2 regions of the Leucobacter sp. MMO-125 genome follow, and region 2 is predicted to be linked to the other one. Evidence: predicted binding sites of a transcription regulator. Region 2 holds the regulator's gene; the other holds the start of a gene.

Region 1 (10,731 bases), 520 kb from region 2:
GTGCTCGACGGCCTGCGCCTGATCCCGCATTCGGGCTGCGTCTTCGTAGCGCTGCTCGGCCGCCGCCTCGCGCATGGCGCGCTGCAGTGCCCGCAGATGCCGGGTGTCGCCGCCGGCGAGGAAGGCTACGAGCTCGTTCACGCGTTCGCGGTGCGCTTCGATGGTGATGAGGTGGGAGCAGGGGCCGTGGCAGCGGCCGATCTGGCCGGCGAGGCAGGGCCGGCCGCTCTGCATGGCGCGTTTGTAGTCGGCGTCGTTGCAGGTGCGGATCGGGAAGGCTCGCTGCAGCAGCTGCGTGGTTTCGCGCAGCGCCCACACTTTCGGGTAGGGGCCGAAGTAACGGGCGCCCCGGATCCGCTCATTGCGGGTGATGATGAGCCGTGGTGCCTCTTCGCGCAGTGTGACCGCGAGATAGGGGTAGGTCTTGTCGTCTTTGAACTGTACGTTGAACGGCGGCTTGAACTCGGTGATCCAGGTGTGCTCGAGCACGAGCGACTCGGTATCGGTGGCGACAACGGTCCAGTCAACCTTCGCCGCAAGTGACAGCATGGTGCGGGTGCGCGGCATCAGCGAGTGCAGCGGCTGGAAATAGTTGGAGAGCCGCGCGCGCAGGTTCTTCGCCTTGCCGATATAGAGCACGCGTCCGTGCTTATCGCTGAAGCGGTAGACGCCAGGGCTCGTGGGAATTTCGCCCTGGGCTGGCCGAAACGCGGCGCGGTTGTCGAGGGGCTCGATCAAGCGGAGGCCTTCGCCGCGGCTGTCGCTTCGAGCGCGCGTGCAGACTTCGCCGCCCAACCGTCGAGCACCTCGGCGAGGAAGCGGCCGGTGTGGCTTTCGGGATGCTTGGCAAGTTGCTCGGGGGTGCCTGTGGCCAGGATCGTGCCGCCACCCGATCCGCCCTCGGGGCCGAGATCGATCACCCAGTCGGCGCTGCGGATCACATCGAGGTTGTGCTCGATCGTGATGACGGTGTTGCCCTTATCGACGAGACCGTTCAGCACGAGCAACAGCTTGCGCACGTCTTCGAAGTGGAGACCCGTGGTGGGCTCATCGAGCACGTAGATGCTGCGACCGTTGGAGCGCTTCTGCAGCTCGGTGGCGAGCTTGACGCGCTGCGCTTCGCCGCCGCTGAGGGTGGTGGCGCTTTGGCCGAGGCGCACGTAGCCGAGGCCCACATCGACAAGCGTCTTCATGTAGCGGTGGATCGACGAGATGGGGCGGAAGAACTCTTCAGCCTCGGCGATCGGCATCTCGAGCACCTCGGAGATGTTCTTGCCCTTGTAGCGCACCTGCAGCGTCTCGCGGTTGTAGCGCTTGCCGCCGCAGGCCTCACAGGCCACGTAGACATCGGGCAGGAAGTTCATCTCGATCTTCAGGGTGCCGTCGCCCGAGCAGGCTTCGCAGCGGCCGCCCTTGACGTTGAAGCTGAACCGGCCGGGCAGATAGCCGCGGGTCTTGGCCTCGGGGGTGTCTGCGAAGAGGTTGCGGATCTTGTCGAACACGCCCGTGTAGGTGGCCGGGTTGGAGCGTGGGGTGCGACCGATGGGTGCCTGGTCGACGTGCACCACCTTGTCGAGGTGTTCGAGGCCGGTGACGCGGGTGTGCTTGCCGGGCACGAGACGGGCGCCGTTGAGTTGATTCGCGAGCACTCGGTAGAGGATGTCGTTGACGAGGGTGGACTTGCCTGAACCCGAGACACCGGTGACCGCGGTCATGACACCGAGCGGGAAGACGGCGTCGACGTTCTGCAGGTTGTTTGAGCGTGCGCCGACGACTTTGAGCTCGCGGTTGCGGTCGCGCTTGCGACGCTTCTTGGGGGTGGCGATGCTGCGGCGGCCGGCGAGGTAGTCGCCGGTGATGGAGTCGCGATTCTCGAGCAGCTCGCGGTACTCCCCCGAGTGCACGACGGTGCCGCCCTCGACGCCGGCGCCGGGGCCGATATCGACGATCCAGTCGGCGGCTTCGATGGTTTCTTCGTCGTGCTCCACAACGATGAGGGTGTTGCCCAGGTTGCGCAGTTTGATGAGGGTCTCGATGAGGCGGCGGTTGTCGCGCTGGTGCAGGCCGATGCTGGGTTCGTCGAGCACGTAGAGCACGCCGGTGAGGCCGGAACCGATCTGAGTCGCGAGGCGGATCCGCTGCGCTTCACCACCTGACAGTGTGCCCGCGGCGCGCGCCAGGGTGAGGTAGCCGAGGCCGACCTCGATGAGGAAGTCGAAGCGCACCCTGATTTCGCGCAGCACCTGAGCGGCGATGCGGGCCTCGCGCTCGGTGAGGATCACTTCGTCGAAGAAGCGCTTTGCGTCGGTGAGGCTGAACTCGGTGACCCCCGAGATCGACTCTCCGTTGACGGTGACCGCGAGCACCTCGGGCTTGAGGCGCTGGCCGTGGCAGGCGTGGCAGGGCACCTCGCGCAGGAACTCCTGCCAGCGGTCGCGTTTCGTGTCGCTCTCTGCTTCGGCGTATTGGCGCTCGATGAAGGGGATGACGCCTTCGAATCCGCTGGAGTATTTCACCTCACGGCCGAAGCGGTTCTTCCAGCGCACATTGACCTTGAAGTTGTTGCCGTAGAGCACGGCGGCGCGCACGTCTTCGTCGAGCTCGGACCAGGGGGTGTCGAGTGAGAAGCCAAGGTCTTGGGAGAGGCCGGTGAGCAGCTTTTCGTAATACTGGTAGAGGCTTTTGCCCTGGCTTGTCCACGGCACGATGACGCCGTCGGTGATAGAGAGTTCTGGGTCGCCGAGCACGAGATCTTCGTCAACCGACATGCTCGTGCCCAGCCCGGAGCAGGCGGAGCAGGCACCGAAGGGGGCGTTGAAGGAGAAGGTGCGGGGTTCGATCTCGGTGAGCTGGACCGGGTGCTGGTTGGGGCAGCTCAGGTGCTCGGAGAACAGGCGGGTGCGCTCTGAGTCTGTGGCTTCGAGGTCGACGAAGTCGATTGCCACGATGCCGCCTGCGAGCCGCAGTGCGGTTTCGAGGGAGTCGGTGAGCCTGCCCAGCATTTCGGGGCCGGCTACGAGGCGGTCGACAACCACTGAGATGTCGTGCTTGATCTGCTTCTTGAGCTTGGGCGGATCGCTGAGCTGCACCATCTCGCCGTCGACGAGAGCGCGCGAGTAGCCGGCTCCGGCGAGCTCTTGGAAGAGGTCGACGAACTCGCCCTTCTTCTTATTGACCACGGGTGCGAGCACCTGGTAGCGGGTACGTTCGGGCAGCTCCATGAGCCTGTCGGCGATCTGCTGCACGGTCTGCGATTCGATGCGCTCACCGCAGATGGCGCAGTGGGGCACGCCGACGCGCGCCCACAGCAGGCGCATGTAATCGTAGATCTCGGTGATGGTGCCCACGGTGCTTCGCGGGTTGCGGTTGGTGGATTTCTGGTCGATTGAGACGGCGGGGCTCAGGCCCTCGATGAAGTCGACGTCGGGGCGATCTACCTGGCCGAGGAACTGCCTGGCGTAGGCGCTGAGTGATTCGACGTAGCGGCGCTGGCCCTCGGCGAAGATCGTGTCGAAAGCGAGGCTCGACTTGCCGCTGCCTGACAGCCCGGTGAAGACGACCATGGAGTCGCGTGGGATTGCGAGATCGACATTCTGCAGATTGTGCACTCGGGCGCCCTGCACGCTGATCTGAGCATGCGCGGCCGATGACCGGATCTGGCTGGTGTGTGCGGGTGCGGTGCTGTTCGAGGTCACTGATCCATCCTATGTCGACCGGCCTGAAAATTCGAACGTGTGTACGAGTGAAATTGTCGATCTCGCCGCTGGCGCACTTCCCTGCCGTGGGGCTTTCGCGTATTATTGACGCAAGTAGATGCAATGTGCAGAAGGAGACGCCATGTCGATCGCTCAGCTGCCCGCCCGGAGCCCGCGCGAGGGCCGCGGCGCAGGCACTGCGCGGCCTGGCCGCGACCGTCTCACCGCGCTCATCACCCAGCTCGAAGATGATCACATCGACATCGCGGCAGAGCTTCTCACCGACATCCTGGCCCATCAGCGTGCCGATGTGCGTACACTGACCGAGGCTGAAACCGCGGTGCTCGCACGGCTCGATGTCACTGAAGCCGAGATGCAGCAGCCCAGTTCGCTGCCCGCCAGCCGGCGCAGTCGGCTCTGGGAGCGACAGCACGCTGAGCGCAGTCTCACCGTTGGCGAGGCCGCCGAGATGATCGGGGTGACCCCCGCGCGGGTGCGGCAGCGCTGCGCGGCGCGCACCCTGCTCGCCCAGCGCCGCAGCGACGGCTGGCGCCTTCCCTCGTTCCAGTTTCTCGACGGGCGCGAACTGCCGGGCTGGTCCGAGGTTGCTGCCGCGATTCCGGCTGGCACCCCGCTGTCCCTTGTCGAGCGGGTGCTCACCTCCCCCGCGATGCGTCTGCGGGTTGACGGCGAAGAGCTTGCGCCCTTCGAGTGGCTGGCGCAGGGAGGCGATCCGGCCCTTGCAGCTGCCGCCGTTGATGACGCGCTGAACCGACTGCCGTGAGCGAGCAGCTGCCGGCACCGGATCCGGCCCGCTTCCCCGCGCTCGACGCCGACCCGAGCTGGGTGCTGAGCGTGCCGGAAGGAACCCTCATCGCACGCATTTTCCGCGCCGGCGGCACTCACCCCGTGGCGTGGCATGAGTTTCGCACCTTCGGGCCGCTCGATGGGCGCTTCGACCCCCACCCGCTGCCTGTCGGCGAGCACGAGGGCGCGGGGGTGTTGTACGGGGTGCTCGAACGGGGGCGCGGTGGTCGCGTTGCTGATGGTGGTGCGCTTGGTGGGGCTTTTGCCGCAGCTCTGCTGGAAGTGTTCCAGGCGCAGCGCATGATCCGCCTGCGCGATGGTTCACCCACGCTCGCCGCGTTCGAGGTGACGCGGCCGCTGCGTCTCCTCGATCTTTCCGACAGCGATTGGATCGCTGTCGCCGGCGGCAATGCCGCGATCTCTTCCGGCGATCGCGAGCGGTCACGTGTGTGGGTCCGCGCGATTGCGCAACGATACCCCGAGCTCGATGGCGTGGTGTCTGCGTCGTCGCTCGTGCCAGATGCGCGGGTGGTGGCGCTCTGGGCCGGTGCTGCCGATGCGCTCCCCCGGCATCCTGCGGCGCTGCTCCCCCTCGGCCGGGATGAACTCATCGGTGTGATCGACAGGATCGCGGATCGCTACGGGTATCTCGTGTTGTGAGGCCCGCCCGAGTCATGAATGTCAGTGGTCTCGTGAAGACTGCGGTGCTGGCAGGGCATGGCCCATTGGATAGTGCGACGGTGCGGTGCGTGGTCGCGGTCGCTGCAGCTGGGGAATCAGCCTTTATCGATCGTGAGTTCGATGAGATGACGCGGGTGGACCGCTATCGCGCCTCATCGGTGTCGGAGTGTGGGCCTTTGGGTGCTTCGGTTCCTGTTAATGTGCCCGTGTGGGGGTTGATTCGTGAAACAGTTCACTGCGCTTGATGGCGTCGCTGAGCACCTGATGTGCGCCACGCAAGCGGCAGCGTCCGTTTTGTTCTATCGGCCCGGGCGGTGTGGCGCGTACGCTTTCCCCCATGACCCTGAGATTCGACTTCATCGCCATCGTCACCGCTGATTTGCCGGCCTCGCTCGCGTTCTACCGCGCTCTCGGGGTGGACATTCCCGCGGGCCAGGATGAGGCACCCCACGTTGAGGCCACGTTGCCGGGAGGGATGACGCTCGCCTGGGATCCGGTCTCGACGATCCAGAGCTTCATGCCCGATTTCGAGCTTCCCGCTCCCGGTGGCGGTCGGATCGGCTTCGCCTGTCGGGCGGAGAGCCCCGAAGAGGTCGACCGCGCCTACGCCGAACTCGTGGGGCAGTATCCCGCGGCTGCGCACACCGCGCCCTGGGTTACGCCGTGGGGCCAGCGCTACGCGACCGTGCTCGACCCTGACGGCAACTCGATCGACCTCTACGCGCCGCTCCTCTCAGACCCCGCCTGAGGTCGGGTCACCCGGCCGCCCTGGCGGCTCGGGTGCCGTGAGCCTTCCGGGAGTGCTGCCGATGATGCGTGTGAAGTCTCGAGTCATGTGCGACTGGTCGGCGTAGCCCGCGCGCTGAGCGACCTCCGCGGGAAGCGCGCCGCTCACGAGCATGCCGCGGGCGCGCTCTGCACGCAGCACGCCGCGCAGAGCGGCGTAGCCGTAGCCGAACGACTGCTGCATACGTCGCCGCAGTTGACGTTCCGAGTAGCCGAGTCGCGCGGCGAGTTGAGGAAACGGATCACCGCGCACTGCGGCTGAGCTGACGATCGCGGTCCACCGTAGATCAGCGATATCCGGGTCGAGGTCGAGGCTGCCCGCCACCGCGCCGGCTGCTTCGTGCAAGCTGCGGGAGCTGAGCGGTGCGCGCAGTGCTCGCTCCCCGCGATCAGAGTGCGAGGCCGAGAGCAGATCCCGTGCGGGAAGGACGCGATCCCGCACCTCGGCGACATCGGCGCCGAACAACGCGCCTGCGAAGCCGGGCGTGAACCGCAGCCCCACTGTTGCGCCCTGCCTGCTCCCCTGCGCGACGAGCCACCGCGTCGAGGGCCCGGCCACGATCAGTTCGTCATCGCGCAGGATGAGGTCAGCGCAGCCGTCTGCCGGAATGGTGGTCGCGTGCTCGCTCGGGCTGGCCATCCACAGGACGCCGAGGCTCGGGATGGCGACTTCGCGGTACACGGCGGCTCCGATCCGGGGCTGGGCTCGATGGGCGGGTGAGACGAGCTATGGGAGTTTGCTGCTCCTACAGGTGCCCCGCCGCGTCCATGCTACGCAGTTCGCGCTTGAGCTCGGCGACCTCGTCTCGGAGACGCGCGGCGAGCTCGAACTTGAGCTCTTCGGCGGCAACAAGCATCTGATCCGTGAGATCGGAGATGAGCTCTTCGAGCTTCGCCGCGCCCTCGGCGCCGATTGCACCGGCCCGAGATGCGGCCTTTCCCTTCGCCCGCTGCGCGGAGCCGCCCTTGCGCTGAGCGTGGGCGCCCGTGCGCGAGAGCACATCCTCGGTGTCGGCGGCCTCGCGAGCGAGCATCTCGGTGATGTCGCCGATCTTCTTGCGCAGCGGCTGTGGGTCGATGCCGTGTTCGGCGTTGTAGGCCTGCTGGATCTCACGCCGGCGGTTGGTTTCGTCGATTGCCTCGCGCATGGAGCGGGTGACGGTGTCGGCGTACATGTGCACCTGGCCCGACACGTTTCGGGCGGCACGACCGATGGTCTGGATGAGTGAGGTGGAGGAGCGCAGGAAGCCCTCTTTGTCGGCGTCGAGGATCGACACGAGCGAGACCTCGGGCAGGTCGAGACCCTCTCGCAGCAGGTTGATGCCGACGAGCACGTCGTAGACGCCTGCACGCAGCTCGGTGAGCAGTTCGACGCGGCGCAGCGTGTCGACATCGGAGTGCAAGTAGCGCACCCGGATGCCGGCCTCCTCCATGAAGGTGGTGAGCTGCTCGGCCATCTTCTTGGTGAGCGTGGTGACGAGCACGCGCTCGTCGCGCTCGGCGCGCACGCGCACCTCTTCGAGGAGGTCGTCGATCTGGCCCTCGGAAGGCTTGACCACGATCTCGGGGTCGATGAGGCCGGTGGGGCGGATGATCTGTTCGACGACGCCGTCTGCGCGATCCATCTCGTAGCGGCCGGGGGTGGCCGAAAGGTACACGGTCTGGCCTACGCGCTCTTTGAACTCGTCGAACTTCAGTGGCCGGTTGTCGAGCGCACTCGGCAGACGGAAGCCGTGGTCGACGAGCGTGCGCTTGCGGGATGCGTCGCCCTCGAACATGGCACCGATTTGCGGCACGGTGACGTGGGATTCGTCGATGACCACGAGGAAGTCGTCGGGGAAGTAATCGAGTAGGCAGTGCGGTGCCTCCCCCGGCTGGCGCCCGTCGATGTGCCGCGAGTAGTTCTCGATGCCTGAGCAGAAGCCGATCTGCTCCATCATCTCGAGGTCGAAGGTGGTGCGCATGCGCAGCCGCTGCTCTTCGACCAGTTTGTTCTGCTGCTTGAGCTCGCGGGTGCGCACGTCGAGTTCTTCTGCGATCGTGCCCATGGCGCGGTTCATCACATTGCGGCTCGCGACGTAGTGCGAGCCGGGGAAGACGGATACCGTCTCGACCTGCTTGATCACGTCGCCGGTGACCGGGTGCAGGTAGTAGAGCGCCTCGATCTCGTCGCCGAAGAACTCGATGCGGATCGCAAGTTCCTCGTACATGGGGATGATTTCGACGGTGTCGCCGCGCACCCGGAAGTTGCCGCGCACGAACTCGATGTCGTTGCGCTGATACTGCATGTCGACGAAGCGCCGCAGCAGCACATCGCGGTCGAGGGTATCTCCCACCACGAGCGGCACCATTGCCTCGTAGTACTCTTCTGGTTTGCCGAGGCCGTAGATGCACGAGACGGTGGAGACGACCACGACGTCGCGGCGGGAGAGCAGCGCGTTGGTGGTGGAGTGGCGCAGTCGCTCGACCTCGGAGTTGATCGAGGAGTCTTTCTCGATGAAGGTGTCGGTCTGCGGCACGTAGGCCTCGGGCTGGTAGTAGTCGTAATAGCTGACGAAGTATTCGACAGCGTTGTGGGGCATGAGCTCTTTGAACTCGTTCGCCAGCTGCGCCGCCAGGGTCTTGTTGTGGGCCAGGATAAGCGTGGGCCGCTGCACCTGCTCGATCAGCCAAGCGGTCGTGGCCGACTTGCCCGTGCCGGTGGCACCGAGCAGCACGATGTCGGTCTCGCCCGCGTTGATGCGCCCGGCCAGCTCTTCGATGGCCGCCGGCTGATCGCCGCTGGGCTCGTATTCGCTGACCACTTCGAAGGGGCGAACGCTGCGCGTGGGTTCCATGGTTTCGAGGGTACTCGGGACCACTGACATTCTCGCGTCGGTTCGCGAGAGGCGATCTTCGTTACCGCTGCTCTAGGCAGCATCGAAGCCCGCGGGCAGTTGCAGACTGCCCACGCCGCTCACCCGCACCTCATCGAGTCCCTGCCAGCGTGCCGCGCGTGCCAACAACGACACTGCTGCCTCGGCAGTGCGCGCAGGCGCCCTATCCTCCATCCACGCAGCCTGCACCAGCAGCGCACCGCGCTCACCTAGCTTCCGGGGGCGCTCCGCCTTGAGATCGATGCGGCCCGCGAGGCGCCCGCCGACCATCAGCGGCAGGCAGTAGTAGCCGTAGCGTCGCTTCTCTTTCGGCGTGTAGATCTCGATGCGGTAGTGAAAATCGAACATGCGCTCCGCCCGAGGCCTGAACCACACCACCGGATCGAACGGAGTGAGCAGCGCGTCAGGGGCGAGCCGCGCCGGCACCCGCGCATCCCGGTGCAGCCACGCAGCCTCCGGTGCGCCATCGCTGCGCTGCCAGCCGGCGACGGTCACCGGAATCAGGATCCCCTGCTCCTCCAACGCCCCCACCGCCGCACGAGCATCAGCCGTCTTCAAGCGGTGATAGTCGGCGAGGTCGGCGAGCGTCGCGACCCCGAGAGAGCGGGCCGCCTGCTCGACGAGCGCACGCTGCGCCTCCTCCCGCTCCACTGTTCGGAGCGCATCGGCGGGGAGCACCTGCTCGGCGAGGGCGTAACGCCGCTGAAACCCCTCGCGGCCTGCAGACACCACCTCGCCCCAGGCGAACAGCATCTCAACGGCCTGCTTCGTCTCGCTCCAGTCCCACCACGGGCCCCGCCCGTTTCGCGGGCCATCATCAAGCTCGCGCACGAACTGAGGCCCGCCAGCCGCGAGCGCCGAACGCACTCGCTCGATCGTTGGCGCCAGCGCCTCGGCGCGGCCGTTGCTGGTGAAACGATCACGGAACTCCCCCATGCGCCACCCGAACAGGGCCCGATCATGCACTGGAATGAATGCCGCCTCGTGCGCCCAATACTCCGTGAATTCGCCGCCGCGCCACAGATGCCTGTCGAGTGCCGCCGCATCATAGTCGCCGCGACGGGAGAATACCGGCAGATAGTGGCTGCGAGCGAACACGTTGACCGAGTCGATCTGCAGCACATGCAGCGCCTCAAGCACCGCATCGAACGGGCGTCTGCGCCGCAGCCGCGGCGCGTTCGAGAACCCCTGAGCGGCGAGCCCGACGCGCCGGGCCTCTGCAGCGCTCAGGGATTCCACGAGCGTGCGACTACGCGAACCAGAGGCCGAGCTCGCGCTGGGCCGAGAGCGTCGAATCGCTGCCGTGCACCAGGTTCTGCTGCACCTTCAGGCCCCAGTCACGGCCGAGGTCGCCGCGGATCGTACCCGGAGCGGCGGTGGTCGGATCGGTGGCGCCGGCCAGTGCACGGAAGCCCTCGATCACGCGCTCGCCCCTGGCACGCACCGCAACCACGGGGCCCGAACTCATGAAATCGATCAGCGGCTCGTAAAAGGGCTTGCCCTCGTGCTCGGCGTAGTGCGCGGCGAGCAGCTCGCGATCCGCGTGCACCATGCGCAGATCGGCGATGGTGTAGCCCTTCGCCTCGATGCGGCGCAGGATCTCCCCGGTGAGGCCACGGGCCACGCCGTCGGGCTTCACCAGGATGAGGGTCTCTTCAGCGGACATGCACGCTCCTTCAGTACAGGGTCGGCGGGGTGCGTGTCACCCCGCCACAGATTCTATCGAGACTGCAGGCCCCGAAACTTGCGGTCAGGCGCCCTGCGCGTCAATCCAGGCAGCACGATCGCGATCGATCTGCGCGCCCTTCACCATGCAGTACACCCAGAGCGCGGTGAAGACGAGCCCTACCAGCAGGGCCATCGGCAACAGGATCGCCGTTGCGAGC
Region 2 (10,731 bases):
GCACACTCGAGAGCGCCACAATCGCATCGGCGTGAGCCGCGGCAAGCGCATCGAGATCCGCCCCGGGCTCGCCCGCAGCGAGCCGAGCCGCGGCCCGGCGCACCCTGGCCACCGCCGTGCTCCACGCCGCCGGCGTCGCGCCGTCGTCGTCGGCAAACGCGGTGCCGTGATGATCGAAGGTGCGGCCATCCCACGGAAACCCTGCAGAATCGGCGGCGCCACCGGGCACCAGACTCTCGGGCACCCCTGTCGAGCGCGGTGCGTCACCCGTCGAAGGCAGCTTCTTGATAGCCATGCGTGCGCGCGAACGCGATCCGTCAGCGACCAGCCACGTCGAGTGCGGCGGGCAGTGTGAAGGCTCCGTCGTAGAGCGCCTTGCCAATAATCGCGCCCTCCACACCGAGCGGCACGATCTCGCGCAGCGCGACAAGATCGTCGAGACTCGACACGCCGCCCGAGGCGACCACGGGGCGAGACGTTCGCGCGCACACCTGCCGCAGCAGATCGACGTTGGGTCCGCGCATCGTGCCGTCCTTGGTGACGTCGGTCACCACGTAGCGCGAGCAGCCGGCCTCTTCGAGGCGCTCCAGCACATCCCAGAGGTTGCCGCCGTCTTCGGTCCAACCGCGAGCAGAAAGCGTCTCCCCGCGCACATCGAGGCCCACCGCGATCTGCTCGCCGTAGCGGGCGATCACCGCGCGGGTCCACTCGGGGTTCTCAAGCGCCGCCGTGCCGAGGTTGACGCGGCGAGCACCCATTTCAAGCGCAGCCTCCAAGCTCTCGTCATCGCGGATACCCCCCGAGAACTCGATGTTGACATCACCGGCGCGCTTGATGATCTTGCGCGCCACCGCAACATTGCTGCCGCGACCGAAAGCCGCATCGAGATCGACGAGGTGAATCCACTCGGCACCCTGCTCGATCCAGTCGAGCGCCGCATCGACGGGGCTGCCGTAGTTGGTCTCGGTGCCGGCCTCGCCCTGGGTCAGGCGCACCGCCTTGCCGTCGACCATGTCGATCGCGGGCAGCAGCTGCAGCTTCGGGCCCTGCGCCAGTTCGCTCATGTGTGCGGTGCTCCTTCGGTACGAGGTGTGGGTGCGAAGATCAGAGAGTCGAGATCCAGTTGCGCAGCAGCTGAATGCCGGCTTCGCCAGATTTCTCGGGGTGGAACTGAGTGGCGCTCAACGGGCCGTTTTCGACCGCGGCAACGAAGCGCTCGCCGTGCTCGGCCCAGGTGACGATCGGCCGCGTCGACGCGCCGCGCCCTTCAAGCGTCCACTCGGTGGCGGCGTAGCTGTGCACGAAGTAGAAGCGCTGCTCGGCAAGCCCGCGGAACAGCACCGAGTTCTCGGGCGGTGCGACGGTGCTCCAGCCCATGTGCGGCAGCACGTCAGCTTCGAGCCTGCGCACGGTGCCCGGCCACTGGCCGAGCCCCTCGGTCTCGATGCCGCGCTCAAGGCCGCGCTCGAACATCACCTGCTGGCCGACGCAGATGCCCAGCACAGGGCGCCCCCCGGCAAGCCTGCGGTCGATCATCTCGTCGCCGCGCACAGCTCTCAGCTGCTGCATCACAGCGTCGAAGGCGCCCACGCCGGGCACGAGCAGGCCGTCAGCTTCGGCGACCGCCCGCGGATCTCGGGTCAGCTCGACCTCGGCGCCCGCCTTCGCAAGCGCCTTCACCGCCGAGTGCACATTGCCAGAGCCGTAGTCGAGAACGACGACGCGCTTGTTCTCGGTTTCTCCGGCGACGCCGCTCCCCGTCACAGGGCTCCCTTGGTTGAGGGGATGCCCGCGACAAGCGGGTCGAGCGCCTTCGCCTGGCGCAGTGCGCGGGCGAAGGCCTTGAACTCGGCCTCGGCGATGTGGTGCGGATCCCGCCCCTCAACCAGCTTCAGGTGCACCGTGAGGCGCGCGTTCAGCACCAGCGCCTCGAAGAAGTGCCGCACCATCGAACCAGTGAAGTGCCCGCCGATGAGGTGGAACTCGAAGCCGACGGGCTCGCCGGAGTGCACGAGGTAGGGGCGACCGGAGATATCGACCACGGCCTGCGCGAGCGCCTCGTCGAGGGGCACGAAGGCATCGCCGTAGCGCGAAATGCCGCTCTTGTCACCGAGCGCTTCAAGGATGGCCTGGCCGAGCAGAATGCCAGTGTCTTCGACGGTGTGATGCACGTCGATGTGCACGTCACCGGTAGCGCGCACCGTGAGGTCGGTGAGCGAGTGGCGGGCGAAGGCCGTGAGCATGTGGTCGAAGAACGGTACGCCGGTGTCGATGTCTGAGGTGCCGGTGCCGTCGAGGTCGAGACTCAAGCTGATCTGCGACTCGCTCGTGGAACGTTCGAGCGAGGCGGTGCGTGCGACTGCGGTCATGTGCATGATTCTATCGGGGATCGCGGGGCGCATTTGCTGCCGGTGCCTGATCACGCGGCTCGGAATCGGGGCGCAGCGCCTGGCGCACCGCGATCCACATGCCGCCGACCAGCAGCACGGCGACAACGAACGCCCAGTTCGGGATCGCGGCCGATGCATGCTGCACCCAAGCCTCGATGCGGGCCTGCTCCGAATATCCGAGCACGCTGCCGAGCGTGCTCGTGCCGCGGGTAACGAGCAGCAGCACCCCGATGCCCACCGTCAGCGCACCGCCGATGACACTGCTCCAAGCGTTGCGCCAGCGGCCGATGACAAGCTCACGCGGCCGCACCAGGCGCCGCACCCCGGGGATCCGCTCCCACAGCAGTGCGAGCAGCAGCAACGGCAGCGCCATGCCCGCCGCAAACACCAGCATCACCGCGCCGCCGAGCAGCGCGTTGCCGCCGTACGCGGCCATGGTGAGCGCAGCCCCGAGCAGCGGCCCCGCGCACACCCCCGCCAAGCCGTAGACAGTGCCGAGCAGATACACCGAGGCAACAGACGTGCTCTTCGCGCCGCGCTGGCCGATCAGGGCGGGCGGGCGGATGCCGAGCATCATCGCGACACCCAGCACCATCACCACAATTGCCGCCGCGGTCATCAGGCCATCGCGATGCATCGTCACCCACGCACCGACAGTGCCGGCGAGCAGCCCCAACGGCACCAGCGAGGTAGCGAGGCCGAGGAAAAACACCCCCGTGCGCGCAATGAGCGCCCCCGGGCTGCTGAAGGCGTACGCGAAGAACGCCGGCAGCAGCATCGCCGAACAGGGGCTCAGCAGTGTCAGCGTGCCACCAAGAAACGCACCGAGCAGCGTAAGCTCCACCTCGCGTTACTCGCCCGTCTCACCACGACCGGCATCGGCCACCGCTTCGTCGAGGAGACTGCGGAACTGCTCGATCGACTGGGCGCCCTGCAGCACCCGACAGTTCGCGGTCTCTGCGAAGAACGGCACCGCGCCGACGCCCAGCTGCTTCGCCTGCTCGCTGCTGACGCGCACCGCTTCGCGCAGCTCGGGACTGTCGAGATCATGAGTGAATCGGGCGATATCGGCCACGCCGGCCTCCTCGGCATAGCTGATCAGCAGCGCGTCGGTGATGGCCGGCCGATCCTGGCTCATCGCCTCGTACACCGCGAACAGGTACGGGAAGTAGCGCCCCTGCTCGCCGGCAGCACGCGCCGCCACCGCCACCCGGGCCGACACTTCACCCTCGATGAAGTCGACGTCGTGCACCTCAAGGCGCACCTTCCCGGTATCGACGTACTCGTTGAGCAACACCGGCAAGGTATCTCGCGAGAACACCCCGCAGTAGGGGCACCGGAAATCGGTCCACTCAGCCAGCACCACGGGAGCATCGACGTCGCCGAGCGCCATCGCGTCGGCGGCATCGCGGCGCTCGGGAGCAGCGCAACTCTCGGCTGCGGCGGATCCGTCCGGTGCTGAAGCGGAACCGTTCGCAGCGCCGTCGGCGCCGCCCGCCACCGACCCCGAACTTGCCGCAGCGCCGCCCCGCAACTGCGCGAACTGTGAGACAGACACACCGGTAAGCACCACGACGAGTGCCACCAGCAGCACAACAACATTGCGCATCAAGCGGTATCGCCGTTCGAGCGTGCGGCGGTCGAGCCCCTCCGCCGGGCCGCGGCGAGGCGGCACAGCCGGGGGCTGGGCCTGGGCAGGGCTGTCAGGCACGGCCTGAGATTCCGGCTCGGCCTGAGCATCCGGCTTGGCTTCAGCTTCCGGCTTGGCTTGGACTTCTGCCTGGCGCGGCTGCGCGGCGGGTACCGCCGCAGCGGGCTGCTGGGCGGCAGTCTGCCGGGCATCACCCGTCTCTGGCTGTGGTGCGGCATTGTCAGCTGCATCCGAAGCGTTCTCGGATCTGGTCGCGCGGTCGTGTTCGTGCTGAGACATCGCGCCAAGCCTATCCACGCGCCCGAGAGTTAGCTGTCACTTGTATGGGAACCGCTCCCGGTGTAGCCCCGGCGGCCAGCGCCGACCCACGCCCCCGGCCAACGGACGCACACGCCACGATCGCTGCGGCCTCCACAGAATCGGGGTCACTCTTGGCCGGGTGTTGTCGCAACACGGCCAGAAACGACCTCGATTGCACCGGTGCGCACGGGCCGGGCGGGCCGCGGCAGATGCGGAGTCAGCTCGCGGCGTCAGCCCGGCAGCGTCATCGCGCGGGCGTGAGCGCGGTGATGGCGTCGATTACGGCGGTGGTCTCGGCTTCGGTGCCCGCGGTGATGCGCAGGTGGCCCTCGATGCCGAGATTGCGGATCAGGATGCCTTGCGCACGCAGCGACTCGAAGACTCCGTCTGGGTCGGCGAAGCCGCCGACGAGCAGGAAGTTCGCGCCGGAGGGGTGCACCGCGTAACCGAGCGCTTCGAGGGCTTCGGCGAGCCTGTCGCGCTGCTCACGGATATCGGCAACGGTGGCAAGCATTTCCTCGGAGTGGCGGATCGCTGCTGTTGCGGCAGCCTGCGTCAGGGCCGAGAGGTGGTACGGCAGGCGCACGAGACGCAGCGCGTCGATCACCGCAGGGTCGGCGGCGAGGTAGCCGAGCCGCACACCCGCGAAAGCGAAGGCTTTGCTCATGGTGCGCGAGACGAGCAGGCGGTGGCGCCCTGGCAGCAGGGTGACAGCGCTCTCGTGCTGCGCGTCGAACTCGTGGTACGCCTCGTCGACGATGAGGATACCGTCGAAGGCATCGTAGGCGGCGAGGATCACGTCGCGGTCGAGCGGGGTGCCGGTGGGGTTGTTCGGGCCGCACAGAATCGCAATATCGGGGCGGTGTTCGCGAAGCGCCTCGACAACGAGTTCGGGGGTGAGCGCGTAGTCTGCGGGACGCTCCACTGCGACCCACTCGGTGTCGGTGCCCGAGGCGAGCAGCGGGTACATGGAGTAGGTGGGGGTGAAGCTCAACAGCGAGCGACCGGGGCCGCCGAAAGCTTGCAGCACCTGCTGCAGCACCTCATTGGAGCCGTTCGCGGCCCACAGCTGCTCGGCGGCCAGGCCGTGACCCAGATATCCGGCGAGCGCTTCGCGCAGTTCGGTGAACTCACGGTCGGGGTAACGATTGACCCCGCGCACCGCGGTCGCGAGCGACTGCACAATGTCGGCGATGACATCCTCGGGAATGGGATGCGTGTTCTCGTTGACATTGAGGCTCACCGGCACGGGATCCTGCGGAGCCCCGTACGGCTGCTTGCCGACAAGATTGGCGCGAAGAGGAAGGTCACTCAGACTGGTCACCGAACCAGTCTAGAACCCAACTCCCACTGAGCCGTCAGCCCCAGGCTCCCGCCCAGCATGCCCCGAGCCACACCCGGCAGATTCAGACCCTGCAGATTCAGACCCTGACCCCAACCCAACAGGCCCAGACTCACACCCGCACCCCGCAGACCCAAACCCGCACTCAGCACACCCGTGACAACACCCGGCAAACCCGGGCCAGCACCCGGCAAACCCGCTCAGACTCCGAGTTCGTCAGCCTGGAAAACAGCCGGGCTGTCGGAGTAGCGCAACGGCACCGCGATCGCGTCTCCCGCCTCGATACCGGATCCGTCGAGCTGGTTCAGACGAACGATCTCGGCCACGAGCTCGCGCGGATCGGCCTGGGGATCGAGCTCGGTGGCCAGCGTCCAGAGGGAGGAGCCGGGCTGCGCAACGACGTAGTGGAACTGCTGCTTCTCGGATGCAGAGACCGATGCCAACGCCTGAGGCGCGGCGAAGGTCGCCACCATCGCGAGCAGGGCCGCCACGAGCACCGTGAGCAGCGAACCGAATACCACGCGCCCTCGTCGGGTGAGGCGAAGTTTTGCTTCGCCTCCCACTGAGGGAATCTCGTACGACTCGTGCTGCAGAACCGCCTGTGCACTCATAGTGGCTTCTCCGTTCTCTGCGACGCCCGCGAATATCACATCGGGGCGAACATCTGTTTCGAATATATCTTCGATTATTCGAAACCACAAGCTTCTGTTCGAAGATATCTTTCGTTCTTTTCCGCGACACTCGAACAGGTGTTTGGCCGTGTTCGAATACAGGGACTAGGGTTTCGAGCAACGGCATCACTGAATCAGCAACCACTGACATTCATGGATCGACCGGCACCATCACCGCCCTCGGGCCTCGGAAAGGACAGCGATGAGCGACGTTCCCCACTCCCGGAAGCCCCTCAGCGAGAAGCAGCAGGCGATCCTCGAATACATCGCCCGCTCGGTTGAGTCGAGGGGCTACCCGCCCAGCATGCGCGAGATCGGAGATGCTGTCGGCCTGTCCTCTCTCTCAAGCGTCACGCACCAGCTCAGCCGCCTTGAGCTCGGCGGCTACATTCGACGCGACCCGAACCGCCCACGCGCGCTCGAGATCCTCGTCGAGCTTGCGAGCACGAACGCGGCCATCGCCGACGCACCTGCGCAACAGGTAGAAGAGGCCGCCTACGTGCCGCTGGTCGGGCAGATTGCAGCCGGCGTGCCCATCACCGCCGATCAGCAGGTCGAGGAGATCGTGCCGCTTCCCCGCCAGCTGGTGGGCGACGGCCAGTTGTTCATGCTGCGCGTGGTCGGCGATTCCATGATCGACGCGGCCATCTGCGACGGCGACTTTGTTGTCGTGCGCCAGCAGCGCGAGGCCGAGAACGGCGACATCGTCGCGGCCATGCTTGATGGCGAGGCAACGGTTAAGGTATTCCGCCGCCGCGACGGCCACACCTGGCTGCTCCCCCGCAACAGCGCTTTCGAGCCGATCCTCGGCGACCACGCTGAAGTGCTGGGCCGGGTCGTGGCGGTCTTCCGTTCAGTCTGACCCTGCCAGGCGTCAACGCAACAACGGCCCCTCACTGTCTCTTACCCCAGCAGGGCACAGCAAGGGGCCGTTCCGTGAAGCGCGCTTAACCCACAGGATCTGGCGTCAGCAGCTCAAGTTCGCGCAGCACCGAAAGCACCTGCTCGTGCCTGTTGAAGGTGTACAGGTGCACTGAGGGCGCACCGCCGGCGAGGAGTTCGCGGGCGAGTTCGAGCGTGTGCTCCACACCCAATTCCGGGGCGTATCCCCCAGCCTCCTCAAGCGCTCGCACCAGCCCTTCGGGCGCTGGCCGCCCCGCCAGCGAGGCGACCTTGCGCAGCTGCCCACTCGTCGAGACCGGCATCAGCCCCGGCAGCACGGGGATGCGCAGCCCGGCCCGCTGCGCGTCGTCAACGAATGAGAGATACTCTTCCGCACGGAAGAACAGCTGGGTAATTGCGAACTGTGCACCGGCCTCCTGCTTGGCGACGAGCCAGTCGATGTCTTCCGAACGTGAACGCGATTGCGGGTGTCCGTTCGGGTATGCGGCGACCGACGTGCGGCCCACACTCGTCAGCGGCGGCCGTTCGGCACGAGCCTCAGCGATGAGTTCGACGAGTTCGAGCGACGACAGCGACCCCGCGACTGCGGGCGCGTCTTCGTCGAGACCTCGCGGCGGATCCCCGCGCAGCGCGAGAAAGTCGTGCACGCCTGCGTCCATGACGCGATGGATCGTCTCGCGGACCGCGTCGCGGCTCTCGCCGACGGTGGTGAGGTGTGCGAGCGGCAGCGCATCAGTGTGATCTCGCAGGTATCGCAGCAGGTCGAGCGAGGCGTCGCGATTGGAACCGTTGGCCCCGTAAGTGACCGAGATGAAGTCTGGCCCTGCCGCAGACAGGTGCTGCACGGCGTGCCCCAGCGCGAGCGCGGCCGCCCCGCTGCGCGCAGGGAACACCTCGAAGGAGAAGCGGGCGCGCGTGGCTGCGCTGCCCGCGAGCGGCAGCGGGCTCACGGGGCTACCCCCGCCAGCGCCTCCGCGGCAAGCTCGGTGCCGCGCACGCGCGCTGCGATCTTCGCGAAGGCGACATCGCGGGCAAAATCCGGGGAGCCGTGACGCGGCTTCTCATCGATGAGATAGGGCGAGAAGCCGCAGTCATCGGTGGATCCGAGCAGCTCGGGCGGCACGAAGCGCGCTGCGCGCACCAGTTGATCGCGCACCTGCTCCGCCGTTTCCAACCGAGGATTCGTGGGGTTCGTCACACCGATCAGCACCCGGGGCGCGGCACCGCTCGACGCGCGCCCGCGCAGCTGCGCCCCCACGAGACGAGCGACGCGATCCGGATCCTTCTCCCCAGCGGCCTGCACCAGAAAGTAGCCCGCCTCGATCTGGAACAGCTCGGGGATCAACTCGGCGTAGTCGACGTCGGCGCTGTGCGCAGAGTCGTTGTCGTTGCCAGGGCAGGTATGCACGCCCACGGCGGCCCGCTGCTCGGGAGCGAGACGATCCAGCACCCGGTTCATGAGGTCAATGAAGCCCCCGAGGGCTTCCGGCCCCGCCCACGGGGCGCGCAGATCGCGCCGCAGCGCGAGCCGTCCCTCGGTGAAGTCGATCGTGATGCGCGAAGCGCCGGCCTCGAAGCAGCGCACAATATCTTCGGCGCAGCCCGCAACAACATCACTCAAAAAGTCGGCGCGCGAGTAGTTACCAAGACCCGCGTCAGGCACCATCAGCGACAGCATCGACGGCGAGATCACAGCCTGTTTGAGCGGCAGATCGGTCAGCTCGCGCGCCGCAACAACATCGTCGGCCGCCCACGCGCGAAACGCGAAGGGCGCGCTTGCGAGGCTCGGAATGACTCTGTGGTGTCCATCGGCGAACACCGCGAAGACGGGGCCCTCCTCAACATCGGCGGTGCCCAGCGGATAGCTCGCGAAGCTGTGCCTGCGCTGCTCGCCATCAGTGATGATCGGCGAACCCGTCGCGGCGAGACGCCCGAGGGTGTCGCGCACGGCAAGATCTTGTTCTGCGCGCAGCTCCGCCAGCGAGGCGAGCCCGGTCTCGGCGTCAAGCACCGCGCGTTGCAGCCGCGCCGGTCGCGGCAGTGAACCGACGGGCTCAGTGGGAAGCCCGGTGGCCGGCCAGGGGGCGCGAGTGCCCCCTGACCGCTGCTGCGAAACGGGTCGCGGGGTCACACCGCTCCTTCGCGCACCGCCTGAGCCGCCCGCACGAGGTTCGTGAGGCTTGCCACGGTTTCCTCGTAGCCGCGAGTCTTCAGACCGCAATCGGGATTGACCCACAGCTGCTCACCGGGGATGCGGTTCGCGGCGATGCGGATGAGCTCGGTCTGCTCGGCAACACTGGGCACACGCGGTGAGTGGATGTCGTAGACACCCGGGCCGATGCCGCGTGAGTAGCCGTGATCACCGAGGGGCTCTACAACGTCCATGCGGCTGCGGGCCGCCTCGATCGAGGTCACATCGGCGTCGAGACCGTCAACGGCGTCGATGATCTCGCCGAACTCGGAGTAACAGAGGTGGGTGTGGATCTGCACTTCCGCTGCCGCACCGCTCGTCGCGAGACGGAACGCCCCGACTGACCAGTCAAGGTAGGCGGGCTGGCGCTCGGCTTCGAGCGGCAGCAGCTCGCGCAGTGCCGGCTCATCGACCTGAACAATCTTGATGCCTGCGTCGACGAGGTCATCGATCTCGTCGCGCAGGGCGAGTGCCACCTGGTTGGCGGTGTCGGCGAGGGGCTGGTCATCGCGCACGAACGACCACGCGAGGATCGTGACGGGGCCCGTCAGCATGCCCTTGACGAGGCGATCCGTAAGCGACTGTGCATACGCCGACCACGCGACGGTCATCGGAGCTGGCCGCGACACGTCGCCCCACAGGATCGAAGGGCGCGTAGCGCGCGTGCCGTACGACTGCACCCAGCCGTGCTCGGTGACCGCGAAGCCGTCGAGCAGTTCGGCGAAATACTGCACCATGTCGTTGCGCTCTGCCTCACCGTGCACGAGCACGTCGAGACCGATCTCTTCCTGCAGCCTGATGACGCGCTCGATCTCCTCGCGCAGGAAGCCATCGTAGGCGTCCTTGTCGATCTCACCGCGCGTGAACGCTGCCCGCGCCTGACGAATCTCGGTGGTCTGCGGGAACGAACCGATCGTGGTGGTGGCGAGGTTCGGAATGCCGAGCGCGCGCTGGGCCTCGCGGCGCGCTTCCTCGTCGGCGCGGCTGCGATCCGCTGCGGCCACAGCCGAGACGCGCTCGCGAATGCCATCGACGCGCACCCCAGGAGCGGCCGCGCGATCCGCGAGCACACGATCGACCTCGGCCACCTCACCCTCGATGGCCGCGGCACCTTCGCTGAGGCCGCGGGCGAGGATCGCCACCTGCTCAACCTTCTGATCGGCGAAGGCGAGCCACGACTGCAGGCGCTCATCGAGCTTCGTCTCGTCGTTCACATCGTGCGGCACATGCTGCAGGCTGTTGGAGGTGCCCACCACGACGTCGACGCCCGAGGCGCGCAGCGA

What was found. The regulator LexA, encoded in region 2, represses DNA repair genes until DNA is damaged. The targets are predictions, from matches to a motif close to TCGAACANNTGTTCGA.
Region 1: the regulator LexA is predicted to act here: its motif matches at 3,727-3,742, upstream of uvrA (excinuclease ABC subunit UvrA).

What each region holds. Positions count from the first base shown of each region.
Region 1 is NZ_JBBCTL010000001.1:206,948-217,678, forward strand. It holds gene uvrC (excinuclease ABC subunit UvrC) at 1-738, opposite strand, end outside; gene uvrA (excinuclease ABC subunit UvrA) at 735-3,656, opposite strand; gene WFI54_RS00990 (hypothetical protein) at 3,838-4,479, shown strand; gene WFI54_RS00995 (hypothetical protein) at 4,476-5,162, shown strand; gene WFI54_RS01000 (VOC family protein) at 5,521-5,931, shown strand; gene WFI54_RS01005 (helix-turn-helix transcriptional regulator) at 5,917-6,651, opposite strand; gene uvrB (excinuclease ABC subunit UvrB) at 6,716-8,806, opposite strand; gene WFI54_RS01015 (winged helix-turn-helix domain-containing protein) at 8,879-10,084, opposite strand; gene ndk (nucleoside-diphosphate kinase) at 10,095-10,511, opposite strand; gene WFI54_RS01025 (DUF4233 domain-containing protein) at 10,596-10,731, opposite strand, start outside.
Region 2 is NZ_JBBCTL010000001.1:722,377-733,107, forward strand. It holds gene WFI54_RS03275 (SseB family protein) at 1-295, opposite strand, end outside; gene priA (bifunctional 1-(5-phosphoribosyl)-5-((5-phosphoribosylamino)methylideneamino)imidazole-4-carboxamide isomerase/phosphoribosylanthranilate isomerase PriA) at 318-1,064, opposite strand; gene hisH (imidazole glycerol phosphate synthase subunit HisH) at 1,105-1,764, opposite strand; gene hisB (imidazoleglycerol-phosphate dehydratase HisB) at 1,761-2,369, opposite strand; gene WFI54_RS03295 (cytochrome c biogenesis CcdA family protein) at 2,380-3,234, opposite strand; gene WFI54_RS03300 (DsbA family protein) at 3,241-4,320, opposite strand; gene WFI54_RS03305 (histidinol-phosphate transaminase) at 4,586-5,665, opposite strand; gene WFI54_RS03310 (hypothetical protein) at 5,884-6,294, opposite strand; gene lexA (transcriptional repressor LexA) at 6,557-7,216, shown strand; gene WFI54_RS03320 (methylenetetrahydrofolate reductase) at 7,302-8,207, opposite strand; gene WFI54_RS03325 (hypothetical protein) at 8,204-9,388, opposite strand; gene metE (5-methyltetrahydropteroyltriglutamate--homocysteine S-methyltransferase) at 9,385-10,731, opposite strand, start outside.